Regions from separate parts of the Patulibacter ginsengiterrae genome, predicted to be linked through region 1. Evidence: riboswitches for the same ligand, from Rfam matches in the RefSeq annotation. Region 1 holds a riboswitch; each other region holds the start of a gene.
What was found. A riboswitch is a leader RNA that binds a small molecule or an ion and turns the genes downstream of it on or off. The one in region 1 is predicted to bind cyclic di-AMP.

Region 1 (4,282 bases):
GGCCACCGACGACGGCCTTCGCGAGGCCACCGAGGATGAAGATCGTGAAGCCGTAGTGGATCGTGTTCGACCAATCCATGCCGCTGACCGCCTTCAGGACGATCAGGCCCGGCACGAAGACCAGCAGCTGGGCGACGACGAAGGCCAGGAACGCGTAGGCGATCTTGCGGTCGGCGCCACGCTCGGCCATCCAGCCGATCGCCGCGGTCGCGAGCACGAAGCCGACGATGTAGCCGCCGCTGGCGCCCCAGAGGTGGTGGATGCCCGACGCGCCTTCGGCGTAGACCGGCAGGACGAAGCCGAGCGCAACGTAGAGCAGCATCGACAGCACGCCACGGCGGAAGCCGAGCGTCGCGCCGACGAGGCCGACGGCGAGCGTCTGGCCGGTCATCGGGACTGGCGTCATCGGGATCACGATCTGCGCCATCAGACCGGTGAACAGCGCACCGAACATGACGAGGACCGCGTCGCGGACGCGCGCTCCCGGAAGAACGTCGGCGAGGACAAGACGGGGGGCGGCGGCCGCTCCCGGGGCAGTGACTGTGCTCATCTACAGCTCCTTGACGTGGAGCCGGGGACTATTGCGCACCAGGCCCCCGGAACGCGGTGCTGCCGGCGCGGTCCCCGCCGGCCGGGGGGCCACGACCAGACTCACCGGCTCAGCCGACGAAGTCGCCTTCGGCCCGCCGAACCGCCTCCAGCAGGGCGGTCAGCCGCTCCTGCTCGTCCGGCTCCAGCGCCTCGAACCCGAACCCGAACGCGTTCATCTCGAGGGTGGCCGCCTCGGCGACCTGCCGCCCTCGGTCGGTGATCTCCGCCAGCGTCGCGCGGCGGTCGGAGGCGTGCGGCACGCGCCGGACGAAGCCGTCCTGCTCGAGCTTGTCGACGATGTTGGTGACGCTGGTCCGGTGGACCTGGAGCCGCTCGCCGATCTTGCCGAGCGGGAGCGCGCCGCCGCGGGTGAACGAGAGCAGCATCAGCGCCTCGTAGCGCGGGAAGGTCAGGCCGTGCGGACGCAGCAACGCGTTGAGCTGCGCGAGCAGGATCTGCTGGACGCGCATGATCGACGTGACCGCCGCCATCGGACGCGCGGGCTCCGGTCCCCAACGGTCCGTCCAGTGCCGGCGCGCCTCGGCGATCGGGTCGATGCGCAGGGGGCTCGTCACCGTCCCAAGGCTGTCACACGCTCCGGCCGGGAGCCCGGCCGGAGCGTGTCACGCAGTCGCCTCAGCGGCCGCAGACCGGCCACGGGGCGGTGCCCCGGGCGGCGAGCAACCGGGCGGCGATCCGGTCCTGGGTCGCCTCCGAGGCCGCGGCGGGATCGCCGCTGCCGCCGTTGGCGCGCCAGGTCTGGCGATCGAACTGGTACTTGCCGCGGTACGTCCCGTTCGACGAGATCGCGGTCGGGTCGCCCCCGGACTCGCACCGGGCGATCTTGGCCAGGGTCGGGCTGACCGAGGAGCCGGCGGCCGAGGACGCCTTGCGGGCGACCGAGCGGTCGCTGGCCTGGGCACCGACCTTCAGGCCCATCGCACCGAGCGTCTCCGGCCCGATCACGCCGTCGACGCCGATCCCGGCGGAGCGCTGGAAGCCGCGCAGCGCCTTGCGGGTCTGCGGGCCGACGACGCCGTCGGCCGGCACGCCGAGCTTCGTCTGGACGGCCTGGACCGAGGCGCTGCTCGTCTGGGTCTGGGCCGCACCGCCACCCGAGCCGCCACCGGAGGTCGACTGGGCGGTGGCCACGCCGCCGAAGCCCAGTGCGGCGACGACCATCGTGGTCACGGTGACACGGCGGCGACGGCTCCAGCGACGGGTGCTGGCGGCGGCGGTACGGCGGGCCTGCGACGCCCGCAGGCTGCGACGCCACGCAAGCGTGGCGTCCGGTTCGCGAGAGTGACTCACGGGGTACGTCCTTCGTCTCTAGCGCCTACGGGGTTAGCTGACGGGCTCGCGCTCTGAGACGTGCGCTACACCGGAGATTCCGGCGATTCGCCCCGGATCGCCGTGACGGCGATCAGTGGGTCCCCCGCTCCCCACCGACGTGCGGTGGGAACTCGGCATGGGTTATGGAGACCGGAATCCTAGCGAAGCCGCGGCGAGCGGCGCCGCGCCAGCTCTACCGCGTCTACTTCCCGGCTCGCCGCGAACCGGCGAAGGATGGGCCGTGAACCCACCGGGATCGGCCGACCGTCGGACGCGCCGCGCCGCGCGATCGGCGGCCCCGGGATCAGCCGCGGCGACGTCCGACGCCACCGACCGGCCGGCCCGCGGCGGCGGCCCGACCGAGCCCGCCGAGCGCGGCGACCGCGGCCAGCGCGACGCCGGTCTTGAGGTGCGAGGTCAGCCGCTCCAGGCGGATGACCTCCCAGCCCTCCTGCTTGGCGACGCGGGCGAGCGGCTTGTCCGGGTTGACCGCGACCGGATGCCCGACGGCACGCAGCATCGGCAGGTCGGACTCGCTGTCCGAGTACCCCCACGAGGCCTCGAGGTCGAGGCCGTCGCGCTCGGCCAGCGCCCGGATCGCCTCGACCTTGCCCTCGCGGTAGGTCATCGGCCCCGCCAGCCGGCCGGTGTAGCGGCCGTCACGGGTCTCGAGCGGGGCGCCGACGCCGCCGTCGAAGTAGAGGACGTGGGCGATCATCTCGGCAGTGTCCTGCGCCGAGGCGGTGACGATGTAGATCGGCCGGCCCTCGTCCTGGTGCTCCCAGGCGATCGCCAGCATCTCCGGGTAGAGCCGCGGCAGCAGCCCGGCGAGGACCCGCGGCGACAGCCGCTCGAAGTCGCGGACGCGCTGGCCGGCGATGAACTCGCCGACCCGCTCCCAGACCCGGCGGGTGCTGTCGTCGGTCGAGCCGCGCAGCCGGAACTTGAGGTTCTCCCAGCCGTCGGCGGCCAGCCGTCGGCGCGAGATCAGCCCGTAGGCGGCCGCCGCGCGAGCCCAGTAGAAGCCCGACGAGCCCGCGACCAGGGTCTTGTCGAGGTCGAAGAAGGCCGCGGCCCGCAGGCCGCTCGGCTCGTCCGCGGCCACCGGCTCGGTCGGCGTAGCGGACTCTGGCGTCGGATCGGCGGACACGCGAGGGAGGGTAGCGAGCAACCCTTCACCCGACGTGAACACGCTGCGAACAACGGCTCACCCACGGCTGCGGGGGCCGCGGGCGGCGTCTCAGCTCGAACCAACCGCAGCGGTTGCGTCTGAGGTGGTCGTAGGCCGAGCAGGTCGGGAGACCGGCCCGCCCACCCCGAGAGCTGGACGCCACTCCTGCCGAGCCCCGTGCGTGCCGAGATGCGCCGCGTCCACGGCCGCCGCAGACCAACCGCAGCGGTTGCGTCTGAGGTGGTCGTAGGCCGAGCAGGTCGGCTCGCGTGGGCCCGAGAGCTGGCCGCTAGGCCTGCCGAGGCCCACGCGGGCCGAGATGCGACGGCATACGGCCGCCGCAGACGCGACCGCTTAGACCTTGATCAGGATGGCGTCGCCCTGGCCGGTGCCGGAGCACGCGGTGGCGATGCCGTAGCCGCCGCCGCGACGACGCAGCTCCAGCAGGATCGAACCGATGATCCGGGCGCCGGACGCGCCGAGCGGGTGACCGAGGGCGATCGCCCCGCCGTTGACGTTGACGCGGTCCTCGTCGATCCCGAGGTCCTTGATCGTGTTCAGCGCGACCGACGCGAACGCCTCGTTGATCTCCCAGAGGTCGACGTCGGAGGCCTTCAGGCCGGCCTTCTCGAGCGCGATCGCCGAGGCCTTGCCCGGGGTCGTCAGGAGGTTCGGGAACTCGCCCGCGGCCTGGCCGAACGAGACGATCTCGCCCAGGACCTGCTTGCCGTTCTGCTCCGCCCAGACGTCCGAGGACAGCACCAGTGCGCCGCCGCCGTCGTTGACGCCCGGCGAGTTGCCGGCCGTGTGGCTGCCGCCCTTGACCAGGCCCGGGAGCTTGGCGAGCGCCTCGATCGAGGAGCCGCGACGGGGACCCTCGTCGGTGTCGACGACGGTGTCGCCCTTGCGGCCCTTGATCGTCACCGGGACGATCTCGTCGCCGAGCCGGCCGGCGTCGATCGCGGCCAGCGCGTTCTCGTGCGAGCGCAGCGCCCAGCGGTCGAGCTCCTCGCGGGACCAGCCGTGCGCGTCGGCGACCTCGGTCGTCTCGTCGAACATCTGGCGGTGCGTGAACGAGTTCGTGAGCCCGTCGAGGACCATCGAGTCGAGCGTCTTGCCGTCGCCCATCCGGTAGCCGAAGCGGGCGTTGGTCAGCAGGTACGGCGCGAGCGACATCGACTCCATGCC
Region 2 (4,282 bases), on a different contig from region 1:
AGCCGCGGTTGTACACGCCGCGAGCAGGGTCGTTCTGGTAGCCGGGCTGGACGTCGAGCAGGTACTGGCGGACGGGCTCGGGCAGCTTGCTGGCGCTGTCGAGCAGCAGCAGCGGGCCGTGCAGGCCGGTCGCCGACAGCGGCGCGAGGGTGATCGCGGGCAGCGGGTCGCCCGCCCGCGCGAAGGTGAAGCCGTGGCCGGGCTCGTTGACGTTCCAGCCGAACGCGCCGTCGCTGAAGCGGGCGAAGGCGATCGCGTTCTTGACCGGGTCGGGGTCGCCGATCCGGCGGACGGTCCCGTAGCGGCGCAGCTGCTTGGCGACCGCGGGGGAGATCGCGCTGTCGGGGCCGAGCACGTAGAGCTTGGCGCCGGGGTGGGTCCGCAGCTGGCGGGCGGTCGCCGGCGGGATCGCGTCCTTGGTGACGAAGGCGACCGGGTCGCCGGTCTTGGCCAGCCACGAGGCGGCGGGGACCGCGAACGCCGGCTGGTCGCCGCTGACGACGACCACCCGGTTGCTCGAGCGGCTGCGGGCGGCGGCACCGAAGCGGTCGATCGCCAGCGCGAGCTCGTAGGAGTCGGCGCCGCCGACGTCGGAGGTGCGGAGGCCGGAGGGACGGCCGACGTTGCCGATCCGGATCGCCTGGGCGCCCCCGGCGACGTCGCTGCCGACGGGGCGGAGCGCGGTCAGCGCCTCGGTCGTGGCCGCGGGCAGCTCGTTGCCGTCGCTGAACAGGATCGGGGCGCCGATCGGCGTCGCCATCAGCGAGGTCGCCGCGAGCGCCGTCCGCCAGTCGTTGCGGTCGACCAGCGTGACCACGCGGGCCTGGGTCTCGGCCGCGCCGCCCGAGTAGATGGCGCGCGCGATCCCGGCCGCAGCGTCGTCCGGGTCGTTGGTCGCGGTGCGGGTGGTGTTGCGCGTGGCGACGACCGGAAAGCCGAGGTTGGCAGCGGCCTTCGACTCGCCCTTGGGCGCGACGAACGGCGACGGTGGCTTGTCGCCGTCGCCGCCGCAACCGGTGAGGGCAACGGCCCCGGTCACCAGCGCAGCCAGCAGGACCGGGGCGCGGCGAGGACAGACCCGTTCCGTGCGCATCGGGCTGAACGCTACCCGCACGGCCCGCGGCCCGCGCCCCTCCCGCTCGCGTGCTGCTCTCCGCGGTGCGCCGATTCCCGCACGTTGCAGGATCAGGTGCAGGGCTGGGTGACACATTGCGCTGGCCCTGATACTGTGCCGCAAGCCGAATCGCCGGGGTCGTTCCCGGTGAGCGGGGGAACCACATGTTCCTTGGGGCTAATTCACCGGTCTTCCGGTGGAAGCGCTGGCTCTTTCTGCGCTAGCCCGTCAGCTAACCCCGTAGGCCGACGAAAGAGAACAGTTACGTGCGCTTCACTACTCGAGCTATGGCCTTGTCCGCGGTGCTTGCCGTCGGAATCGCCGGCACCGCGTCTGCAGCAACCCCTCGGACCGGTGGTCTGACGCCGGTCGAGCCGGCCGCTACGGCCCCCGCTGACCCCGCCGCTGCGGCTCCCGCCGCCGCTGGCGCCGTCGCGATCCCCGCCGGCATGCAGACCACCGCCGGCGTCCGCGCCAAGCGGTACAAGGGCAAGACCGTCGACGGGCGCACCGCCTACTTCGCTCGGGTCCCGCTGCAGGCCCCGGCCGCCGTTCAGACGGCCGTGATCGCTGCGAACAAGATCGTCGGCAAGCCGTACAAGTGGGGCGGCGGACACGCCCGGGTCGAGGACTCCGGCTACGACTGCTCCGGCACCATCAGCTACGCGCTGATCGGGGCCAACCTCCTCAAGACGCCGCTCTCCTCGTACGAGTTCGACGGCGAGTGGGCTGCCGCCGAGTCCGGCGTCGGCCAGTGGATCTCGGTCTACGGCAACCAGGGTCACGCCTACGCCGTGATCGCCGGTCTCCGCCTCGACACGTCGGCCGCCGCCGACACGAGCCGCCTCAAGGGCCCGCAGTGGCGCCCGAACAACCGCAAGGACGCGGCGTCGTTCGACGTCGTGCACCCGGCCGGGCTCTAACCCGCCTGTAGGGACCAACTCCGGCTCGACCCGTTCGCGGGTCGGGGACGGGGTTTCCGGCCGATTCGCTCGGTCGGGGAGGACGAGAGGGCACCGCATCGCGGTGCCCTTCGTCGTTGACGGTTGCTTGAGCCTGGATCGGTAGGCTGTGCGGGCAGTTCCCCGCACACGCCACAAGGAGGACCACATGGGTCTCGGCGGCCGCATGTCCAACACCATCAAGGCCAAGTTGTCCCGCGTTCTGGACAAGGCTGAAGACCCGGGCGAGACGCTCGACTACAGCTACCAGAAGCAGCTGGAGAACCTGCAGAACGTCAAGAAGGGCATCGCGGACATCGTTACCGCGAAGAAGCGCCTGCAGCTGCAGTCCGACAAGCAGCAGCAGGCCGTCGTCAAGCTCGACACCCAGGCCCGCCAGGCGCTCGCCGCCGGCAACGAAGAGCTGGCCCGCACGGCGCTCGAGCGCAAGACGCTGATCCAGAACGAGCTCCAGGGCCAGGACGCCCAGATCGCCGAGTTGGAGAATCAGCAGGAGACGCTGATCGCCAACGAGCAGAAGCTGCGGGTGAAGATCGAGCAGTTCCGGACCAAGAAGGAGGTCATCAAGGCGCAGTACAGCGCCGCTGAGGCCCAGGTCCGGATCTCCGAGGCCGCCAGCGGCGTCGGCGAGTCGATGGCCGAGGTCGGCATGGCGATGCAGCGCGCCACCGACAAGACCGAGAACATGCGCGCCCGTGCGGACGCGGTCGCGGAACTCGAGGCAGCCGGCACGCTCGGCGACATCGGTGAGCTCGGGAGCGGCAAGGACGACATCGACCGCCAGCTCGAGGCGCTGACCAGCGGCTCGCAGGTCGACTCCGAGCTGGAGCGGATGAAGGCCGAGCTCAGCGGCGGCACGCCGGCCGCGCAGATCGATCAGGGGTCGCCGGAGAAGGCCCAGGAGCCGGGCGCGTGATCGTCCGGATCTTCAACGACAAGCAGTATCGGCTCGACGACGCCGAACACCCCGCGCTGAACGAGATCGACGACGCGATCGTGACCGCGGTCGACGCGGGGGACGAGGCGGCCTACCGCGAGCGGTTCGCGCAGCTGCTGGCCTTCGTGCGCGAGCGCGGGGTGCCACTCGGCGACGACGAGCTGACCAGCAGCGACGTCCTGATCCCGGCCGACGACTTCAGCTTCGAGGAAGCCGGCCGCGAGTTCACGGGCGAGGGACTGGTTCCCGACCGCACCGAGGCCTGAGGTCCGGGACGCCTGAGCGTCCCGAATCGGGTACGTGGCGTGCCGGGGTCCCCGCGTCGAGCGGGGGCCCCGGGCCTGCGGACCACGTTGCCGCCGACCCGGCGGCTCGGACCGGTCTACCCGTGCCCGCGGTCCTTCGGGGGCTCAGCCGCCGAGCGGAGCGCCCCAGAGCGGGTACCAGCGGTCCATCTCGGGCTCGAGCGGCATCATCGGGGAGAGCACCGCGCGGAGCTGCAGCTCACGCTCGCGGTCGCGCTCCTTGGCCGCACCCGGAAGCGGGACGAACGGGTACCAGGTGCCGCGCTTGGCGAGGTAGACCAGGTGCAGCAGCCGTGAGGTCGGCTCCTCGCGCATCGCGAACACGGCGCAGAGCACGCGGTCGGCGTAGCCGCCGGCCTGGAGCGACTCCATCACCGAGTTGACGCCGATCACCTGATCGTCGACGTCGGAGTCCTTGAGGACCATCCAGCGGTAGCCGTAGGCGTCGTCGCGGCGCTCGATCGTGGTGCCGGTCTCCTCGCCGGTGCTCCGCAGCAGCTGCTCGACGTCGTCGGCGATCTGCGTGAAGTCGCCGGTCGCCAGTGGCTGGAAGACGATCGCCGCCTCGCCGGTGGTGACGATGTCGTGGGCCGTCTGGAGGTCGATCGCCGCGGTCGTCAGCGCGAACAGCCGGTCCGGACGGACCTGCTTGACGGTTTGCGTGCGACCGAAGAGCGTGTTCAGGAAGCCCATGGACACCGCCTTTCGTGAGATGAGATGTGCGTGGATCGCGGATGGGGAGGGGCGACGGTCGAGCCGACGCAGTGGCCCGCCACGGGTCGGATCGACCGGTGGCGCTCCCCGCCGCGAGGCGCGTGCAGCTCGCTCACGAGGTCTGGCCGGACTGGAGCTGCGCTTCGATCTGCTGGAGCGCGGCGATCCGCTTCTCGGTCGGCGGGTGCGTCGCGAAGAGCTGGCTCATCGCGCTCTTGGCCCGCGGCGGCAGGATGTAGAAGGCCTGGAC
Region 3 (4,282 bases), on a different contig from region 1:
CACGACCGCCGACCGGATCACCACGATCCCGCGTCCAGAGGAGCCGATCCCGCTCGTGCCGTGGCCGACGGTCGGCCTCTTCGCGGGGGCGGCGATCGTCTACGCGGCGTCGACCGCGCTCGGGGTCGCCGACGCCTGGCCGTGGCCGCTGACGACGATCCTCAACGGGATCGCGGCGTTCGTCTTCTTCACGGTCGCGCACGAGGCGAGCCACTCGGCCGCCTCGTCGAACCAGGCGATCAACCGCTGGCTGGGCCGGCTCTCGCTGCCGTTCTTCATCTTCATCGGCAGCCACGGCGTGTTCCGCTTCATCCACATGCAGCACCACCGGTTCACCAACCACACCGACGGCTCCGATCCCGACCACTACACGCAGGGCGGGCCGAGCTGGCTGCTGCCGCTGCGGTGGGCGACGATCGACCTCCAGTACCTGCGGTTCTACGGCTCGCGCCTGGGCGCGCGCCCGCGGGCGGAGAAGCTCGAGTCGCTGGTCTCGCTGGTCGTCGTGCTCGCGATCCTGGGCGCGCTGATCGCCACCGGCCACGGGCTCGAGCTGCTGCTCTTCTACTTCGTCCCGTCGCGGATCGCGCTGTTCCTGCTGGCCTGGTCGTTCGACTGGCTCCCGCACCACGGGCTCCACGACACGGCGAAGACCGACCGCTTCAGGACGACCCGCAACATCATCGGGATGGAGCGGCTGCTGACGCCGCTGCTGCTCTACCAGAACTACCACCTGGTCCATCACCTGCACCCGATCGTGCCGTTCTACCGCTACATCGCGGTCTGGCGGAAGAACGAGTCGGCCTACCTGGCCAACGACCCGGCGATGGTCGACCCTCGCGGTCGTCCGCTGACCGCCGACGAGGTCCGCCGGCTCCGCGCGCTGGATCACGAGCACTAGGCGGACGAGACGGGGCGCCTGGGGGATGGGTCCCTCCCGTCGGAGATGGGGGCGCCTCGAGACGGGGGCGCCGTCGGAGATGGGGGCGCCTCGAGACGGGGGCGCCGTCGGAGATGGGGGCCTCGGAGACGGGGCGCCTCCCTCGGGGGCGGGGCGCGGTCGGAGATGGGGCGCCTCGAGACGGGGCCCCCGAACTGATGCGGATTTACCGCCTATAGGACCCTATATCCGCATCAGTCGCTTGTGGCACCGCGGCACCGCGGCGGGTGCGGCGACCCGCGGACCCCGTGGTGCGCCCGGAACGAGCGCGCCGACGCGACTAGTTGATCGCCGGGGCCTTGGCCGGCGTCTCGAGCCGGTCGAGGTCGTCGCGCTGGACGAATTGGACCTGGCCGACCCCGTCGAGGCCGATCTCGTCGGCGACGTTCTTGGTCAGGTCGAAGGCGGCGCCGTTGGCGAACGGGCCGCGGTCGATCACCGGGACGACGGCGCGCTTGCCGCCCATCCGGACCTCGACCTGGGTGCCGCAGGGCAGGGTCCGGTGGGCGACGCCGACGGTGCTCTTCTGGAGGGTGAGGCCGCAGGCCGTCGTGCGGCCGTAGAAGCCGGGGCCGTACCAGGTGGCCTTGGCCTGGCCGAGCACGACGACGTTGACGGTGCCGGCCTGGTCGGCGGTCACGCGGGTGCTCGCCTGGGGGGTGCTGGAGGCCTGCGGCTTGCTCGCGGCGGTGGTGGCGAGCACGACCCGCAGCTCGTGGTAGCGGGTCGAGCTGGTCCGCCAGTAGGTGACGAAGCGGCCGTTGGAGCGGATCCGGCCGGTGGTCGCCCGCATCCAGTTGCCGGCGGGGCTGCGGCGCTCGACGCGGATCGCCTTGCCGGCGAGCGCGGAGCGGAAGCTGCCGCTGATCTTGACGGGGCGACCCAGTGCGGTCGAGCCGGAGGCGGTCCAGCTGCCGGCGCCGCCCAGCTCGGCGGAGGTGACGATCGCCGGGGCGGGGGCGGGGCTGCCGAGGGCCGGAGCGGGGGTCGCGGCGTCGGTCGCGGCCGTCGTCGCGGGGGTGACGCCGCCGGTCACGGCGGGACTGCCCTCGGGGGCCTCGGCCGCAGAAGCGGCAGCAGGGAGGGCGAACAACGTCAGCATGCCGGTCAGGACGGCAGTGCGACGCGCGAAGCTCAGTGCGGTCACGGAATCCAATGGGTCTCGTTCTGCGCCTACGAGGTGAGCTGTCGGGCTCGCGCGGAACGAGTGCGCTACGGACCTGAACCGGTCCGATTCGCCCCAGCAAGCAGCCTTCTCAGGTCGCTCACAGTGGGTCCCCCGTTTCGAGACGATCAGGTCGTCCCGAACTCGGCGGCCGGAAGTATGGCACAGAACTCCGGCGCGTCCTCGGCCCTCCGGGGTCGGTCCGGACGGCGTCGGTGGTGACGGGCGGACGGGTCGGACCGAGCGTTCGGTCGGTCCGACGACCTGGCGGCCGGGTGGGGCTCAGCGCGGGGTGATCCGGCGCAGCACGCCGCGTACGAGCCGCTCGCCGGTCCGCACGGCGCCGCCGACGATGGCCCCGACGTCGAGCCCGCCGCGGGCGTCGTCGGACTCGGGCGGGGCCGGGGTCGCCCAGCCGGAGCGCGGTGCGGGCGGGACGGGGGGGATCGCGGTCGGGGCGGCGGTCCGCCGGGTGCCGTGGGCCGCAGGGCCGCGCTTCGGCGGCGTCGCGGGGGAGGCGCCGGTCGCAGCCCGGGCGCCGGTCTTGGTGGCGCTGCCGCGCTTGGGTGCCGAGCTGCGGGTGCTCTCGGCCGGCACGGCCCCGACCTTGGGTGCGCCGGCCTTGGTCGCGCTGCCGCCGGCCTTCGTCGCTGCCGTCGCCTTGCCCGTTCCGGACGCGCCGCTGCCCGTCGGCTTCCGGACGCCGCCGGCCTTCGCGGCCGCCGAGGAGCCCTTGGTCGCGGTCGTGCCCCGGGCTGCGGCCTTCGCGGTCCCGGAGCCGGAGCGGGAGGAGCCCGCCGCCGCATCGTCGTTGGGTGTGCGCCGTCGACTCCGCCGCTGGGGCCGGGTCGACGGCAGGTTGCCGAGGACGCCGCCCTCGTCGGTCCGGTCCTTGCCCTGATCAGCGTCGGCCATCGTCGGGCTATCGTCGCGCACTTGGCCGGAATCTGCACCTGGCGCGCACGATCGTGCACTTGGGGCGTGCGATTGGGCACACGAGCCCCGTTTCGGCGGTATTTTCCGCCCAGGCAGTGCACCTTTTCGGCTCGGGCGGTGTACTCAACCCTGACATCACTCCGAGGCCTGCGACTCGCGCTACGCACGCGGGAAGCAGCGCTCACGGCGTGGTAGACTGTGGAAACGCTGTCGGTAGCCTGGGCCGCTTGCGCCTGACAACTGATTCGGCCGACGCGCGCTCCTCTCTTCTCTTATGCATTTCCGCCCCGTCGAAGGTCGACGGAGCGCCGATGGGACGCCTCATATATGTCTGCAGTTGAATTCCAGGAACTCGAAGAGGTCAAGACGCTGGTCCACCGGGGCCAGACGCTCGGTGTGCTGACGCACGCCGAGGTTCAGAAGGCGATCGCCGAACTGGACTTCGACGACTCGGACGTCGAGGAGCTCAACACGTACCTCGAGAAGATCGAGATCGAGCTCGTCGACGAGATCGATCCGGCGCATTCGGCGACGCAGGTCGAGCGCGCGCCGGACAAGCGGACCCGCAAGAAGCGCGTGGCCACGCCGCTGGACCTGCGCCCCGACATGACGACGGACAGCCTCCAGCTGTTCCTCAAGGACATCGGCAAGGTCCGCCTGCTGACCGCCGCCGAGGAAGTCGATCTCGCCAAGCGGATCGAGCGCGGCGACCTCGACGCCAAGCAGAAGATGGTCGAGTCGAACCTGCGCCTGGTCGTCTCGATCGCGAAGAACTACCGCAACCAGGGCCTGCCGTTCCTCGACCTGATCCAGGAGGGGACGCTCGGCCTGGTCCGTGCCGCGGAGAAGTTCGACTACCGCAAGGGCTTCAAGTTCTCCACGTACGCCACGTGGTGGATCCGCCAGGCGATCGCCCGCGCGCTGGCCGACAAGGCCCGCACGATCCGGATTCCGGTCCACGTCGTCGAGAAGCTCAACAAGATCGGCCGCGCCGAGCGCAAGCTCGTCACGGAGCTCGGTCGTGAGCCCACCCCGGAGGAGATCGCCGAGGTCACCGGCATCGACCCCGAGGAGGTCGAGTCGATCAAGCGGTCGGCCCAGGCCCCGGTCTCGCTGGAGAAGCCGGTCGGCGACGAGGAGGAGTCCGAGTTCGGTCAGTTCATCGCCGACGAGCGTGCGGAGTCCCCGTACGAGCGCGCGGCGGAGATCCTGACCAAGGAGCACCTCCGCGAGGCGCTGGA
Region 4 (4,282 bases), on a different contig from region 1:
TCGTGCGGCTGCGGAGCTCGGAGGCCGCCGGGCGGCTCGACCACGCGCCGGTCAGCGTTGCGCTCACGCGCGAGATCCGGCGGCGGGCGCTCGCGGTCCCCGTGACCGCGCTGGTCGCACACCGTGGCGGGGAGTACGCGCTACGCGTGGTCCGCGGGGCCACGACCACGGTCGTGCCGGTCCGCGTCGGGATGTTCTCCGATGGCCTCGCCGAGGTCTCCGGGCCCGGAGTCCACGAGGGCGACCGGGTGGCGGTGCCGGATGTCGCATGACGACGAGCTGCTGCTCCTGTGCGGCGTGACCAAGACCTACGGCGGCGACACGACGGTGCTCGACCGGCTCGACCTGACCGTCGGCCGCGGCGAGCTGCTGGCGATCGTCGGCCCGTCGGGCTCGGGCAAGTCGACGCTGCTGCACGTGATGGGGACGCTCGACCGGCCGACCAGCGGCACGGTCCGGATCGCCGGCCACGACGTGACCACGATGCGCGACCGCCAGCTGGCCGGTCTCCGCGCGCGAGAGATCGGCTTCGTGTTCCAGCAGTTCCACCTGCTGCCCGGGATCAGCGCGACCGACAACGTCGCCCAGGGACTGCTCTACGCCGGGGTCGTGCGCCGCGAGCGGCGACGGCGAGCCGCCGCGGCCCTGGCTGACGTCGGCCTCGGGCACCGGACCAGCCACCGGGCCAACGAGCTCTCCGGCGGTGAGCGCCAACGGGTGGCGATCGCCCGCGCGCTGCTCGCGCGGCCGAGCATCGTCTTCGCCGACGAGCCGACCGGCAACCTCGACACCCGCTCCGGCGAGCGGATCGTGGCGCTCCTGCGCGAGCTGCACGAGCGCGGGACGACCGTGGTCGTGATCACCCACGATCGCGAGCTGGCCGGGGCGATGCCGCGGCAGGTCGAGATCCGCGACGGCCGGATCGTCGGGGACGAGCGGCGATGAGCGTCGTCACCGAGGGCTCGCGGCTGCGGCCGCTCGACGTCCTCCGCGTCGGTACCGAGGGCCTGCGCAGCCGGCGGCTGCGGACCGCGTTGGCGGGGCTCGGGATCGCGATCGGGATCGCGGCGATCGTGACGATCCTCGGCCTCAGCGCGTCGAGCCAGGCGAACCTGCTCGCGCGGCTGGACCGGATCGGCACCAACCTGCTCACGGTGCAGCCGGGGCAGGACATGTTCGGGAGCGAGGCGCGGCTGCCGTCGACCGCGCGGGCCGGTGCGGCCGGGATCGAGAGCGTGACCGGCGCGTCGGCCGTCGCCCTGATCGACGACGCGGTCGTCCGCAGCTCGCCCTACGTCCCGAGCACCGACACCGGTGGGCTCGCGGTCGCGGCGGCGGATCCGAACCTGGCCCGGACGCTCGGCGTCGACCTGGCGGCGGGTCGGTTCCTCGACCCGGCCAGCGCGCGCACGCCGTCGGTGGTGCTCGGCGTGACCGCCGCGCGTCGGCTGGGGGTGACGGCGCCCGGCGCCCAGGTCTACGCCGCCGACCGCTGGCTGACGGTCGTCGGGATCATGCGACCGGTCCTGCTCGATCCCGCCCTCGACGCGACCGCGCTGATCGGCTATCCGTTCGCGCGGACCTTCACGCGCGTGGTGCGATCGCCGACGACGGTCTACGTCCGGACCGTCGCCGACGACGTCGCGCAGGTTCGGGAGCTGCTGGCGCCGTCGGTCAAGCCGCAGGCACCGGACGAGGTCCAGATCAGTCGGCCGTCCGACGCGATCGCGGCCCGGGCCGAGGCCAAGAGCGCGTTCACGGGGCTGTTCCTCGGGCTCGGGGCGGTCGCGCTGCTCGTCGGCGGGGTCGGGATCGCCAACGTGATGGTGATCTCGGTGCTCGAGCGCCGGGGCGAGATCGGCCTGCGACGAGCGATCGGGGCGACCCGTCGCCATATCGCCGTCCAGTTCGTCTGCGAGTCACTGCTGCTGTCGCTGCTCGGCGGCCTCGCCGGGAGCGCACTGGGGGCGGCGGGAACGGTCGCCTTCGCGGTCAGTCGCGGCTGGGGGATCGTGATCCCGGTCGACGCGCTGGCGGCCGGGGTCGGGGCGTCGGTCGCGATCGGCGCGATCGCCGGGGCCTATCCGGCGCTGCGGGCGGCACGCCTGCCGCCGACCGAGGCGCTGCGGAGCGCGTAGGTGGGGGAGGTCGGTGGGTGGGGGCCGGGGCCGGGGCCGGGCGGGGTGGCCGGCGGAGGCGGGGGCGAGGTGGGCCGGGTGGCCGGCGGGCGCGCGGGGGTGGCCGAGGTCCGCCGGTCGGGCGCGCGGCGGAGGCCGGCGGGGGTGGCGCTGGGAGCGCGATGTGTTGTCCACCTCCACGGTGGCGAACACATCGCGGAGCGGCGCCGGTCGCCCTGCGCCTCCGTCCGACCTCCGCTCGGTCCGACCTCCGCCTCGTCACGGGCCTCCGCCCGACCCCTCCCTGCACCCCTCCTCGCGCGCCCCGGGCAGGGCGACATAACCCACCGGCGCCGCCGACGGTGGGCGTTCGCTACGGTGTTCTGCGGAGTACAAGGCCGAGCCCTGCGTCAGATGCGCGGGGGCGGGGGAACCACTTGCGGCCGGAAGGTCGCCGGGGCGAATCGCCGGTACCGGCGTAGCGCAACTCCTGAAGCGCGAGCCCGTCAGCTCACCTCGTAGGCCTCCAACAGGAGGTAGCCGGTATGTCCGGACAGCACCGTGATCACGGGGTCGGCGACGCGTCGCCGCTCGTGCGATCTTTCCCGTACACCACTGGCGTCAGTGGTCGGGACCTGGCCGATCCGTCGATCTGGCAGCGCTCGACCGCCTGGGCGAGCGAGCGTCGGATCAGCGTCCCCGTCCAGCGCGCCCGCGACCGTCGCCGTCGCAAGATGGCGATGGCGATGAGCGTGGCGATGGTCGGCGGTAGCGCCGCGCCGATCGCTAGCAGCGCCTCTGCCGCGAGCAGCGGCGACACCGCGACGACGACCGACGACGGGTCCACCGGCGCCGGCGTGACCGCGAGCTTCGCCGCCGTCAGCGACGACGCGCGCTCGCACGCGATGCTGGCCGCCGGGGCGACCGGCGAGGACGTCCGCAACGTCCAGGGCCGGCTCGGGATCACCGTCGACGGCACCTACGGCGGCCGGACCCAGAGCGCCGTCGAGCGCTTCCAGCGCCAGCGTCAGCTGGTCGTCGACGGGGTCGTCGGTCCGGAGACCTGGACCGCGCTGCTCGCGACCCAGGGCGCGACGACCCGCGGGGTCTCGCTCTCCGGCAACGGCAGCGTGCCGAAGCTGAAGGTGGTCTCGGCCAAGACCCGCACCGACGGCAGCCAGGACCTGGTGCTGGTCGGGGCGAAGGCCGCCAGCGACCGGACCGCGGCAGCCGGGAGCGGACAGGGCGGCGCCGAGACGACCTCCGCGCGCACCACCCAGGTGTCCACGGGGGCGGACGAGGGCGGCGACGCCACGACCGACCCGGGCTCCGCCACGAGCGACAACGGCAGCGCGACCGGCGACGGTGCGGCCGGCGACGCGTCGGCGGCCGCGGGCAGCTCCTCCGGCTCGTCCTCCTCCGGCTCGTCCTCCTCCTCCGGCTCGTCCTCGGCCGGCGGCGCTTCGGCGCCGGCCCCGGCGCTGACCCCGACCCCGGAGCCCGACACGGGCACGTCGGATTCGGGCACGGCCAAGCCGATCAGCGGGACGATGAGCTCGCCGTACGGTCCGCGCGGCGGCCGGATCCACGCGGGGATGGACATCGCTGCGCCGATCGGGACGGCGATCAAGTCGTACGCGGCCGGGACCGTCGCGTTCTCGGGCAGCCAGAGTGGCTACGGCAACCTGGTCTGCGTCGATCACGCCAACGGTCTCCAGACGTGTTACGCCCACATGTCGCGCAACGCGGTCCAGAAGGGCGCCAAGGTCAAGGCCGGCGACGTCGTCGGCTACGTCGGGATGACCGGTCGGACGTCCGGTCCGCACCTCCACTTCGAGGTCCGCCGCAACGGCAAGGCGATCAACCCGGCGCCCTACTACAGCGGTGCGGGCAAGGCGAGCGCCTCGACCCGGTCGCTGGCCACGACGGCGAAGAAGGTCACGAAGACGACGAAGGCGACGACGAAGGCCAAGGCCACGTCCCGCAGCAGCAGCCTGTCGACCAGCGGGGCCAGCGTCGGGACGGCGTCGGCCCAGGCCGGCGCCGCCGTCGCGGCGGCGCCCGAAGCAGTTGCGACCCCGGCTGCGGTCCCGGTCGAGCCGGCTCCGGAGCAGGCCCCGACCCCGGTTGCGGAGCAGTCGGCCGCACCCGAGCAGGCCCCGGCG

Region 2: linked by a shared signal. The riboswitch ahead of ACVUH9_RS07820 (peptidoglycan endopeptidase) and the one ahead of ACVUH9_RS11435 (transglycosylase family protein) in region 1 are both predicted to bind cyclic di-AMP.
Region 3: linked by a shared signal. The riboswitch ahead of ACVUH9_RS13070 (septal ring lytic transglycosylase RlpA family protein) and the one ahead of ACVUH9_RS11435 (transglycosylase family protein) in region 1 are both predicted to bind cyclic di-AMP.
Region 4: linked by a shared signal. The riboswitch ahead of ACVUH9_RS15680 (peptidoglycan DD-metalloendopeptidase family protein) and the one ahead of ACVUH9_RS11435 (transglycosylase family protein) in region 1 are both predicted to bind cyclic di-AMP.

The regions. Positions count from the first base shown of each region.
Region 1 is NZ_JBWDOG010000006.1:244,387-248,668, forward strand. Features, by position in the region: gene ACVUH9_RS11425 (biotin transporter BioY) at 1-550, opposite strand, end outside; gene ACVUH9_RS11430 (MarR family winged helix-turn-helix transcriptional regulator) at 660-1,166, opposite strand; gene ACVUH9_RS11435 (transglycosylase family protein) at 1,228-1,902, opposite strand; cyclic di-AMP (ydaO/yuaA leader) riboswitch at 1,910-2,070, opposite strand; gene ACVUH9_RS11440 (HAD family hydrolase) at 2,228-3,073, opposite strand; gene ACVUH9_RS11445 (acetyl-CoA C-acyltransferase) at 3,449-4,282, opposite strand, start outside.
Region 2 is NZ_JBWDOG010000003.1:281,143-285,424, forward strand. Features, by position in the region: gene ACVUH9_RS07815 (cell wall-binding repeat-containing protein) at 1-1,093, opposite strand, end outside; cyclic di-AMP (ydaO/yuaA leader) riboswitch at 1,227-1,376, shown strand; gene ACVUH9_RS07820 (peptidoglycan endopeptidase) at 1,564-2,037, shown strand; gene ACVUH9_RS07825 (PspA/IM30 family protein) at 2,225-2,992, shown strand; gene pspAA (PspA-associated protein PspAA) at 2,989-3,279, shown strand; gene pspAB (PspA-associated protein PspAB) at 3,424-4,011, opposite strand; gene htpX (zinc metalloprotease HtpX) at 4,145-4,282, opposite strand, start outside.
Region 3 is NZ_JBWDOG010000008.1:165,326-169,607, forward strand. Features, by position in the region: gene ACVUH9_RS13065 (fatty acid desaturase) at 1-901, shown strand, start outside; gene ACVUH9_RS13070 (septal ring lytic transglycosylase RlpA family protein) at 1,221-2,087, opposite strand; cyclic di-AMP (ydaO/yuaA leader) riboswitch at 2,097-2,265, opposite strand; gene ACVUH9_RS13075 (hypothetical protein) at 2,388-3,020, opposite strand; gene ACVUH9_RS13080 (sigma-70 family RNA polymerase sigma factor) at 3,369-4,282, shown strand, end outside.
Region 4 is NZ_JBWDOG010000012.1:55,551-59,832, forward strand. Features, by position in the region: gene ACVUH9_RS15665 (peptidoglycan-binding protein) at 1-272, shown strand, start outside; gene ACVUH9_RS15670 (ABC transporter ATP-binding protein) at 262-945, shown strand; gene ACVUH9_RS15675 (ABC transporter permease) at 942-2,138, shown strand; cyclic di-AMP (ydaO/yuaA leader) riboswitch at 2,504-2,657, shown strand; gene ACVUH9_RS15680 (peptidoglycan DD-metalloendopeptidase family protein) at 2,663-4,282, shown strand, end outside.